Regions from separate parts of the Arthrobacter sp. efr-133-TYG-104 genome, predicted to be linked through region 1. Evidence: predicted binding sites of a transcription regulator. Region 1 holds the regulator's gene; the other holds the start of a gene.
What was found. The regulator LexA, encoded in region 1, represses DNA repair genes until DNA is damaged. The targets are predictions, from matches to a motif close to TCGAACANNTGTTCGA.

Region 1 (4,827 bases):
CGCCCGATCATCCTGATGGCGTCAACGGCCTTGAGTTCCCGCATGACGGTCTCGAAAGCGCCGACGCCGGGAACCACCAGGCCATCGGCATTCAGGACGTCCTCGGGCTTGGCACTGAGAATCACATGCGCTCCGGCACGCTCGAGTGCCCGAACGGCTGACCGGACGTTGCCGGAACCGTAGTCCAGCACTGTCACCGTCGGCTTGCCATCGGGAGATTCCGGCTTCCGCGAGGCTATGGCATCCGTGACGGCACCAGCGGCCACAGACTGGCCGCTCACAGTGCGCCCTTGGTGGAGGGAATGCCTTCAACGCGGGGATCGGACTCAACTGCCGAGCGCAGGGCGCGTGCAAACGCCTTGAACTGGGCCTCGACGATGTGATGCGGATCCCGGCCGGCGAGAACGTTCATGTGCAGGCAGATACCGGCGTGGAGGGTAATCGCTTCAAAGACGTGCCGGGTCAAGGACCCAGTGAAGTGCCCGCCGATCAAGTGGTACTCCTGGCCGGCAGGTTCACCGCCGTGGACAAGGTACGGACGGCCCGAAACATCGACGACGGCCTGTGCCAAAGCCTCGTCCAAAGGAACCGTTGCCTCGCCAAAGCGACGGATGCCCGCCTTGTTCCCCAATGCGGTGCGCAGCACCTCTCCAAAGGTGATGGCCACGTCTTCCACTGTGTGATGCACGTCAATGTGGGTGTCCCCAGTGGCTTTGACGGTCATGTCGATCAAGGAGTGCTTGGACAGGGCAGTCAGCATGTGGTCGTAGAAAGGAACCGACGTACTGATCTCGGAGACACCCGTGCCGTCCAGGTTGATCTCCACCAGAACGGAGGACTCGCTGGTGGTGCGCTCGAGCCGCGCGGTGCGGGCAGCGGTGGGCACTGAGCCGGTTTCGCTCATTGGGACGTCCTTATACACGAAGAATGGGTTGGGTCTATAGACAAGTTTAGGCGTGCGGGGCGGCTGGTCCGTGCAGCAGGGATTCCAGGGCCTCAAGGAAGACAGTGGTCTCCTTCTCAGTACCCGCTGTCACCCTCAGGTGGCCCGGGATACCGACGTCGCGAATCAGTACACCGGCGTCGAGAAGCCCCTGCCACACTTCATGCGGGTTGTCCAAGCCACCGAAGAAGACATAGTTCGAGTCAGACACCGACGGCTTAAGGCCCATCCGCAAGAGCTCAGTCACAATACGATCGCGCTGAATCTTGATGTCTTCAACGTCAGCCATCAAGGCCTCACGGTGGTTCAGCGCGGCCAGGGCAGTCGCCTGGGTGATCGCGGACAAGTGGTACGGGAGCCTGACGAGCCGAATCGCGTCGGTGACCTCCGGTGCGGCTGCCATGTAACCGAGACGGGCGCCAGCCAAGGCGAACGCCTTGCTCATGGTTCGGGAAACGATCAACCGCTCGCGGCCTGGCAGCAAGGTCAGGGCACTGGGCGTGTTGTCGTGCGCAAACTCGTGGTAGGCCTCGTCAACGATCACTATGGCCTGGCTTGCTTCACCGGCGTTGTACACGGCCTCGACGACGTCGAGAGTAAGCCCGGTCCCCGTGGGGTTGTTGGGAGAGCAGAGAAAAACAATGTTCGCGGCGGTGTCGCGTACTTGCGCCGCGGCAGAGGCCGCATCCAAGCCGTAGTCCGCCGCGCGGAAACCGCGGACGTATTCGGTGTCAGTGCCGCTGGCCAGCAGCGGATACATGGAGTACGTGGGCGGGAAACCCAGAGCCTTGCGGCCAGGACCGCCGAAGGCCTGGAGGACTTGTTGCAGTACTTCATTTGAGCCATTGGCCGCCCAGATGTTCTCCGGAGCGAGCCCGTGACCGAGATATTCCGCCAAGGCCTGGCGCAGCTCCGTGAACTCCCTGTCGGGGTAGCGGTTGAGTCCAGTGGCCGCGGCTGCGACCGCCTCCGTAATGGCTGCCTGGACATCCACCGGCACGCCATGGGTGTTCTCATTGACATTGAGTAGAACAGGCACATCCAGCTGCGGCGCCCCGTAAGGGCTCAGTCCACGCAGGTTGGTCCGGAGGGGAAGTCGGTCGAGTCGCTCAAGCTTGTCACTCACAGTTTCCAGTTTAAGGGCCTCCGTGGATGGGTGCGTAACTGTGACCCCTTGGACCGCGCGACGGGTATGCCCGGACACTTGCCAGATTCCCTGGGCACGGCCCTCTAGCCGGCTGGAACGAACAACTTCTGGCCGGGATGGATGCTGCCGCCGCTGAGGTCATTTAGCTGGATGATCTCGGCAATGACATCCCTGGGATCCCGGCCGGGCGCGGCCGCCCCCGCGATGCCCCACAGGGACTCCCCGGGCTGAACCGTGACGGAGATCGCAACCGGTGGACGCAGTTGAGCCTGGGTGTCCGAGGCTTTTGCCGGGGAAGTGACGAAGCCAAGAAGGGTGATCAACGCGGCCACCAGCAGCATTGCGGGGATGCCGAAGAAGACGATCCGCCCCCTGCGCGTCAGGCGAAGCCGCGTGGACTTCGATTTCACGTCCATGACTGGTGCCGACTGCGCAACTGCAAGTGCAGGCGCTGGCCCTCCGAGAAGACCCTCAAGCGTTGATATTGCAGACATGAGCTTTGCCCTTCTGAGCGATTGCCGTGCCCCGGTGTCCGATGCGCGGCGGTCAATTCCGTATGCTCTCCCGACGCCACCCGAACCGTTCGAACACTTTCTTCGAACATCGGCACGGTTTGCGGTGTTGTTAGAACACATATTCGAACCTTGCTAAGACCTTTTTAGCACTTATCAACGAACGGTGTCGAGACTCGCTAGAACAAATGTTTGATAAAGGTCCGTGCCTGCCCTACGTTTGATGGAAGAAGCAGCCACTGTTTCAGTGAACCAACAGGGTCTGACATTTTTTAGGCCCGGCATCATCGGCGCGGTCCGTATCGCGCCCGGTCCGGACGGAAAGGCATTGGCAAACATGGCAGCGAAAGCCACAGGAGGTAGCGCTCCCCTGCGTAGCCAACAGCCTCAAAAGAGCCCCAAGAGCCTGACGGTCCGGCAGAAGAAGATCCTCGAGACCATCCAGCGCTCGGTCAATGACAATGGATATCCGCCCAGCATGCGTGAGATCGGGGATACGGTGGGCCTTGCGAGCCTTTCCAGCGTGACCCACCAGCTGACCCAGCTGGAGAAGCTGGGCTACCTTCGCAGGGACCCCAAGCGCCCTCGGGCAATGGAAGTCCTGATGCCCTTGACCCTCGACGGCGGCGGGCCCATTCCCGGGGTTGAGGAACCTGCCCGCCTTCGGAGTGCCGGTGGGCTCGCGGTCACCGAACTGGCCAGCGCCAGCGACACAGCCATGGTGCCGTTGGTAGGCCGCATCGCAGCCGGTGGGCCGATCCTGGCCGATCAGACAGTGGAAGATGTCCTTCCCCTGCCACGACAGCTCGTGGGACACGGCGAACTGTTCATGCTCAAGGTTGCCGGAGATTCAATGATCGACGCCGCCATCTGCGACGGTGACTGGGTGGTGGTGCGACGGCAAAACGACGCCATCAACGGCGACATCGTCGCTGCCCTCTTGGATGACGAAGCAACCGTGAAGACGTTCCGCCAACGGGACGGCCACACGTGGTTGCTGCCACAAAACACCCAATATGAGCCCATCCTCGGTGATCAGGCCACCATTATGGGCAAGGTCGTCTCGGTACTGCGTTCCCTGTAGGCGCAGTTCCCTCTAGGCGCAGTTCCTACTCAGGCGCTCTTCCTACTCAGGCGCTCCAGTACACCCCTTACCACCGTTCGGTCCACCGTGGGCCAGAACGGCGGCAGTGCTGCCCGCAGGAACGCCCCGTAGCGTTCTGTCGAAAGCCTGGGATCCAAGACCGCCACAACTCCCCGGTCCCCTGTGGAGCGGATGAGCCGGCCCGCGCCTTGTGCCAAACGGATGGCCGCGTGTGTCGCCGAGACTGCCATGAAGCCGTTGCCGCCGGATTGTGCGACTGCTCTGGAGCGCGCCGTCATCAACGGGTCGTCCGGGCGGGGGAAAGGAATACGGTCAATCACCACCAGGCGGCAGGAACCTCCCGGAACGTCCACTCCTTGCCACAGAGACATGGTTCCGAACAGGCAAGTGTCCGGCTCGTCGGCGAATTGCTTGACCAGGGCCGCCATTGTGGACTCGCCTTGGCAGAGGATATCCACATCCAGCCGCAGCCGCATGGCATCAGCGGCTTCTTCCGCGGCCCGGCGCGAGGAGAAGAGGCACAAGGCCCCGCCGCCGGAGGCCCGAATCAGGTCCTCCAATTCATCCAAGGCCTCCAAGGAAGTACCGCGGCCTGGCTTCGGCAGGTGTTTCGCCACGTAGAGGACCCCCTGTTTGGGGTAGTCAAAGGGGGAACCGACGTCGATCCCGGTCCAACTCGGCGCGCCGTCGCCCAAGAGGCCCAGCCCGCCGGCCGCAGGTTCGAACGCAGCACCGATTGCCAACGTAGCCGACGTCAGTACTACTGTATGGCCCGTGAACAGGCCTTCCCGGAGCCTTCCCGCGACGCTCAGGGGCGCGATATTGATGAGGGCCGGTGCGGTCTCGTCCGGCTGGGAGTACCCCTGCTGGGGGTCGAAGGTGCTGTTGCGCGAGAACCAGACCACCTCCCGATTCTCCTTGGCGGCGAGCAGCCGTTCGCAGAGTTCCAGGATGAGCATGAGCCGCGAGCGCGCCAGCTGCCTCCCGCCGTCGGCAGAGTTTGATCCCGAGGAATCCGGCTTCGAATCCGAGAGCGCTGCGCGCGTTGCCTCGCGCAACTGGTCCAGGCAATCGAGTTGTTCGTCATCGAGTCCGTTGGGCAGCAGCCCGTTCGGCGCTC
Region 2 (4,827 bases), on a different contig from region 1:
AGGCTCAAGGATTTCATCGCCCAGGGCTCGCCGGAACTCATCTGCCGTGTCCAGTCCGCACCCTGTCATGATGTGGAAGGTCCTGAGGATCTGTTCGTGGAAGACAGTTACTCCGTGGGTTTCCTGCAGTGCAGGCTTGAGGTCCGGGTGTGGATAGATTTCAGGAGCAAATCCGTGCCTGTGCTCCAAGAAGGGCCGCACCATGTCCGATTTCATGGGCCCGGGCCGGAACAAGGAGATATCGATAATGAGGTCATTGAACTCGCGGGGGGCCATTTTCCCGATGAGCTCCCGCTGCCCTGGAGATTCAATCTGGAAACAGCCCAGCGTGTGGGTACTGCGGATCAGCTCATAAGTAGGTTCGTCGTCGAACGGCACCGCATTGAGCTCGATCCTGCCATCCGGGGCGATATAGTCCGGACCTGAACCGTCAGGGCCCACCGGATGGTTTCCGGCTTCCACAACGTCGGCTTTGGAAGGGTGCAAGCGAATGACCTCCCGGACGGCATAGGCCATGGCGCTTTGCATCCGTACGCCCAGGACATCGAGCTTGAGCATGCCCATGGGATCCATGTCATGTTTGTCGAACTGGCTCATAGGCAGCCCCAACCCGCTTGGTTGCACAGGCGTCCGATCCAACAGCGTGGCGTCTCCCAAAATCACCCCGCACGGGTGCATGGAAATGTGTCTGGGCAACCGGTCCAGCCTCTCGGTGAGGTCCACCAGAAGGTCCAGCTGCTGGTTTTCTTCATGGCCACTGCGTTCCACCCTGCCGGCAAAATCCCTCAGTTCCGGCTTCTCCACCAGTGCTTCACGGAAATGACGGGCCGAAAACCTCCACAGCTGTTTGGCAATTTCCCCGATTTCGCCTTCACCCATCCCCAATGCCATTCCCGCATCCCGCACGGCTCCCCGGGCCCTGTAGCCGTTTTGCATGCTCATCAGGGTGACGCGTTCCTGCCCGAAACGTTCAAAGATCTTCTGATACACGTTGTGCCGTTCGGCACTTTCAACATCGAGGTCGATGTCCGGAAGTGTTGACCGTCGGCTTGACAGGAATCGTTCAAAAATGAGGTCATGCCGGATTGGGTCTACTTGGCTGATATCGATCAGGTAGTTCACCAGGCTCGATGCCCCTGAACCGCGTGCTGCAACCCTGACATCCATGGCGATGATCATCCGCGAGACTTCAGCCACGGTCAGGAAGTACGGGGCGAATCCGAGCTTTCCAATGATCCCCAGCTCATGGTCCAACCGCGAGCGCAGCTGTTCTCTTGCCGGGCCTTTGATGCCTGGGAATCTGCGGGTGATTCCCGCTTCGCATCGCTGGGAGAGTTCCATCATGGGGTCGCAGTCGATTCCGATGATGGATGACTCGGGAACCACGGGCTTCTTCCATCCCATGTCTCCCACGGGGTCCATGCGGCATTTGTCGGCGAGCGCTTCTGTGTTAGCGAGTAATTTGTGGAGCCCGGTTTGTCCTTGTCCGGCTGCATGCATGATTTCTTTGCCCAGCTGGAGCATTTGTTGCCCGTTTTTGAGCCATCCCTGTCCGGTGGGTTGGAGCAGTGGCTCGGAGGTGAGTTCGGGGAGTGATTTCAGTGTCCGTGCGGAGTCGAGGACATCTGCCGTGGGGGCGCCGTCTTGGGCGCAGTAGCGGACCGCGTTGGTGAGGACGGCGGGGACGTTGTATTCCAGGGCGAGCTTGAGCATGCGGACGGCGTGGGCTGTGCTGAGCGGTATTCCTGGGGCGCTGAGGTGGGAAACAACTTCGGCGACGACGGTACCTGGCGGCATGGCGTCGATCCATTGTTTGAACAGGGTGCGGGGCCTGAGGTATTTGCGTCCGCCCATGGCCCGTCCGGCGTCCGAGTCGGGCCCGATCAGGACGGTGAGGACCGGTTTGAGGGTTTTCGGGTCCAAGGTCCTTGAAGCGAGTTCGGCACGGGTCACTGCTGCGGGGATGGCGCCTCCGGCTTTTCCGGAGGTGCGGGCGTGGGCGTCGGAGACGAGGCGGCAGAGGGCGCGGTAGCCTGCGCCGTTGTTGTTCCCGTGGGCGAGTACGACGACGCGGCCCGCGACTTGGGTGCGGTGGTCGCCGTCGTCGTCGAAGACCGCGAGGTCGACCCCGACGATGGGGTCGATGCCGGCGCTCATGCAGGCTTTGAGGTGTTTGACGGTGCCGTAGAGGCCGTCGCGGTCTGTGCAGGCGAGCGCTGTTGCGCCGTCTGCGGCTGCGGTTTGGGCCAGTTCATCGGGCCAGGAGACGCCGTAGTGTGCGCTGAATGCCGTGGAGACGTGCAAGTGGGTGAAGCTCAAGGGTCACGCTGCTTCATCGGGTTCGACGGCCTTGGCTGGTGCGGCGTCGTGGATGCGCAGGAGTCTCCACCGGTTGCTTGTGTGGCTGCCAACGTAGCGGACAAGGTCGAGGGTGATGGTGCGGGTGGAGTCGGTGGCCTCATGTGCGGGTTGGAGTTGCACCCGCCAGATCTCGTGGTCTACCAGGCCGGCTCCGCTGCCGAGGGGTGCCCGGTTTTCTTCGGCCCACCATTGGCGCCGTTCGAACCATCGGATGGGTTCGCTGCAGACTGTGTACCGGGTCCCTTTCCATTGGACCGCCTGCGGCTGGCCGGTGTCGGTGCAGGTGACGTCCACGGACTCGCTGAACAGCCCCATCTCCACGCTCCTTGCCTGCCCATTCGAATTGTCTATTCGAAAGTATGTTCGAATACTTCAAGTTTACGACGCCCAGGCGACAAAACCTACTTCGAAGTTCAGGGGTGGACGGCGGGGAGCCCACAGAGCAGGATTGGGGCATGAGCACCCACGACGCACTCTTGAAGCAGGTCAGCATCACCGCCACTGCCGGCAACCTCGTGGCCCGGTTTGAAATCGACGGCACCATACCGGGCTCCGGCGCTTACGTTGTAGGCCTTGTCGCGGCCAGCCCCGACTATTCCTCCCAGCGCAGGCTCGGCATTGAATTCATGAACGGCGAAGCAGTGTCGTTCTTCTCGTTCAATCACTCCCTCAGCGCGGAGGAGAACTACGACATCAAGGGCGTGGAGCACTCCGGCAACGTCATCACCGGCAATTTCCCTGCCTCCGCCATCCACGGGCTCAGCAAAGGCCACATCATGACAGCCTTCAGCGAAGCCGACGGCAGGGATTTCCAGTCAGGCGTGCCAGTCGCTGAGGCACTCTGAGGCGTCGCAGGGAAGCCGGCGAAGAACGGGCTAGAACAGGCCCTGGACGGGTTCGATCAGTTCCGGGGAATTGTTCCTGACATTTCCGACGGCGGTGCCCACCGGGTCCAGCGTCCAGTCGGCGGCGGCGTCGTGCGCCCTCGAACGGACCATCTCCACAAGACCCGCGGCATCCTTCTCCCGCGGATCGAGCCACGCTTGCATGGTTTCCCTGCTCATGGGCAGCGGCACGCGGTCATGGAGGGTTGTCAGTTCATCGAACACCGAAGCGCTCCGCCTGGTCTGGGCGGATTCAGCGGTTGGAGTATCGGCTGTGAGGATGGACATGGACAGCAGCCACCGGCCGGGATCGTCCTCAGCGGCCGATGGGTCTTTCCACCACTCATACAACCCGGCGAACGCCAACGCCGCACCGTTCCCAGGGTGCACATAGTACGGTTGCTTGCTCTTGCCTTCACCCTTCTTCCACTCGTAATACCCGTCCGCCGGGACGGCGCAACGCCGGGCAGCAGCGGCTTTCCGGAACGAGGGCTTTTCAAGGACAGTTTCACTGCGTGCATTAATGAGCCGGGCACCGCCTTTGGCATCCTTGGCCCAGGACGGCACCAATCCCCATTTGGCAACATGCAACTGCCGCTTCGGCCCGTCGTCGAGTAGCCGTTCCAGCACTATAGGAACGGCATCGGTCGGCGCCACGTTCCAGGACTTTTCGAGGGCGATCTCCTTGCGGGCATTCTCGCTGTCCAGTTCAGCATCAAAGTCGGCGAGCAAATCCCCCACCGCACGAGCCATCACATAACGTCCACACATGCCAACAGTCTGCCCTTTACCCGGGCGGGGCACCAGCAGGTCACCGAGGCGGGGAATTTTTCAGTGCCGGGATACCGTTGGTACGAACGGACCCATCAAGGGCTACAGCTACCTGCAGCCGCAAGAATACCTACAGAGGAGAGCCCATGGACTTCACTCCCGAATCCGGCACCATCACAATGTTCTCGACCACATGGTGCGGATACTGCAACCGCCTGAAGAAGCAGCTGGACGCCAAGGGCATCGGTTACACCGAAGTCAATATCGAAGAAGTCGAAGGCACTGCCGAGCTCGTCGAGCAGCTCAACGGGGGCAACCGCACTGTCCCCACCGTGCTCTTCCCCGACGGAACGGCCGCCACCAACCCGTCCGCTTCCGACGTCGAGAGCCGGCTGGCCGTCGTATAGCTGTAGAGGCGCCCGCGCCCCGGGCCCGCACGGAAACATTCCACATACTGTCTGCCACGTGTGATAGACAGAACGGGAAATCCGTAGCGGGCCCTGCTGTTTTAAGCAGGCCTGCTCTCCGCACGGCCGAAGGGAACATTTCATGGTCCACGCAGTCAAAGGTGTCGTCGTCCGCTCCAAGGGCGCACCCGCAACCCTCGAAACCGTCTTGGTTCCCGAACCGGGGCCCGGTGAGGCTTTGGTGGACATCCTCACCAGCGGCGTCTGCCACACCGATCTTCACTACAAGCTCGGCGGCATCAGTGACGATTTCCCGTTCTTGCTCGGCCACGAAGCCACCGGTGTTGTCAGCGCAGTGGGCCCGGACGTCACCAACGTCGTCCCCGGGGACCGTGTGGTCCTGA

Region 2: a site for LexA is predicted at 2,713-2,728, ahead of QRN04_RS13395 (DUF6504 family protein). Genes of this name have one in related genera too.

What each region holds. Positions count from the first base shown of each region.
Region 1 covers NZ_JARVTA010000018.1:105,339-110,165, reverse strand. Annotated here, with positions in the region: gene hisH (imidazole glycerol phosphate synthase subunit HisH) at 1-281, opposite strand, end outside; gene hisB (imidazoleglycerol-phosphate dehydratase HisB) at 278-904, opposite strand; gene QRN04_RS13970 (histidinol-phosphate transaminase) at 951-2,069, opposite strand; gene QRN04_RS13965 (LysM peptidoglycan-binding domain-containing protein) at 2,174-2,506, opposite strand; gene lexA (transcriptional repressor LexA) at 2,940-3,686, shown strand; gene QRN04_RS13955 (ATP-dependent DNA helicase) at 3,716-4,827, opposite strand, start outside.
Region 2 covers NZ_JARVTA010000017.1:77,552-82,378, reverse strand. Annotated here, with positions in the region: gene QRN04_RS13400 (DNA polymerase III subunit alpha) at 1-2,319, opposite strand, end outside; gene QRN04_RS13395 (DUF6504 family protein) at 2,323-2,676, opposite strand; gene QRN04_RS13390 (hypothetical protein) at 2,817-3,206, shown strand; gene QRN04_RS13385 (SOS response-associated peptidase) at 3,237-4,016, opposite strand; gene QRN04_RS13380 (mycoredoxin) at 4,163-4,423, shown strand; gene QRN04_RS13375 (S-(hydroxymethyl)mycothiol dehydrogenase) at 4,566-4,827, shown strand, end outside.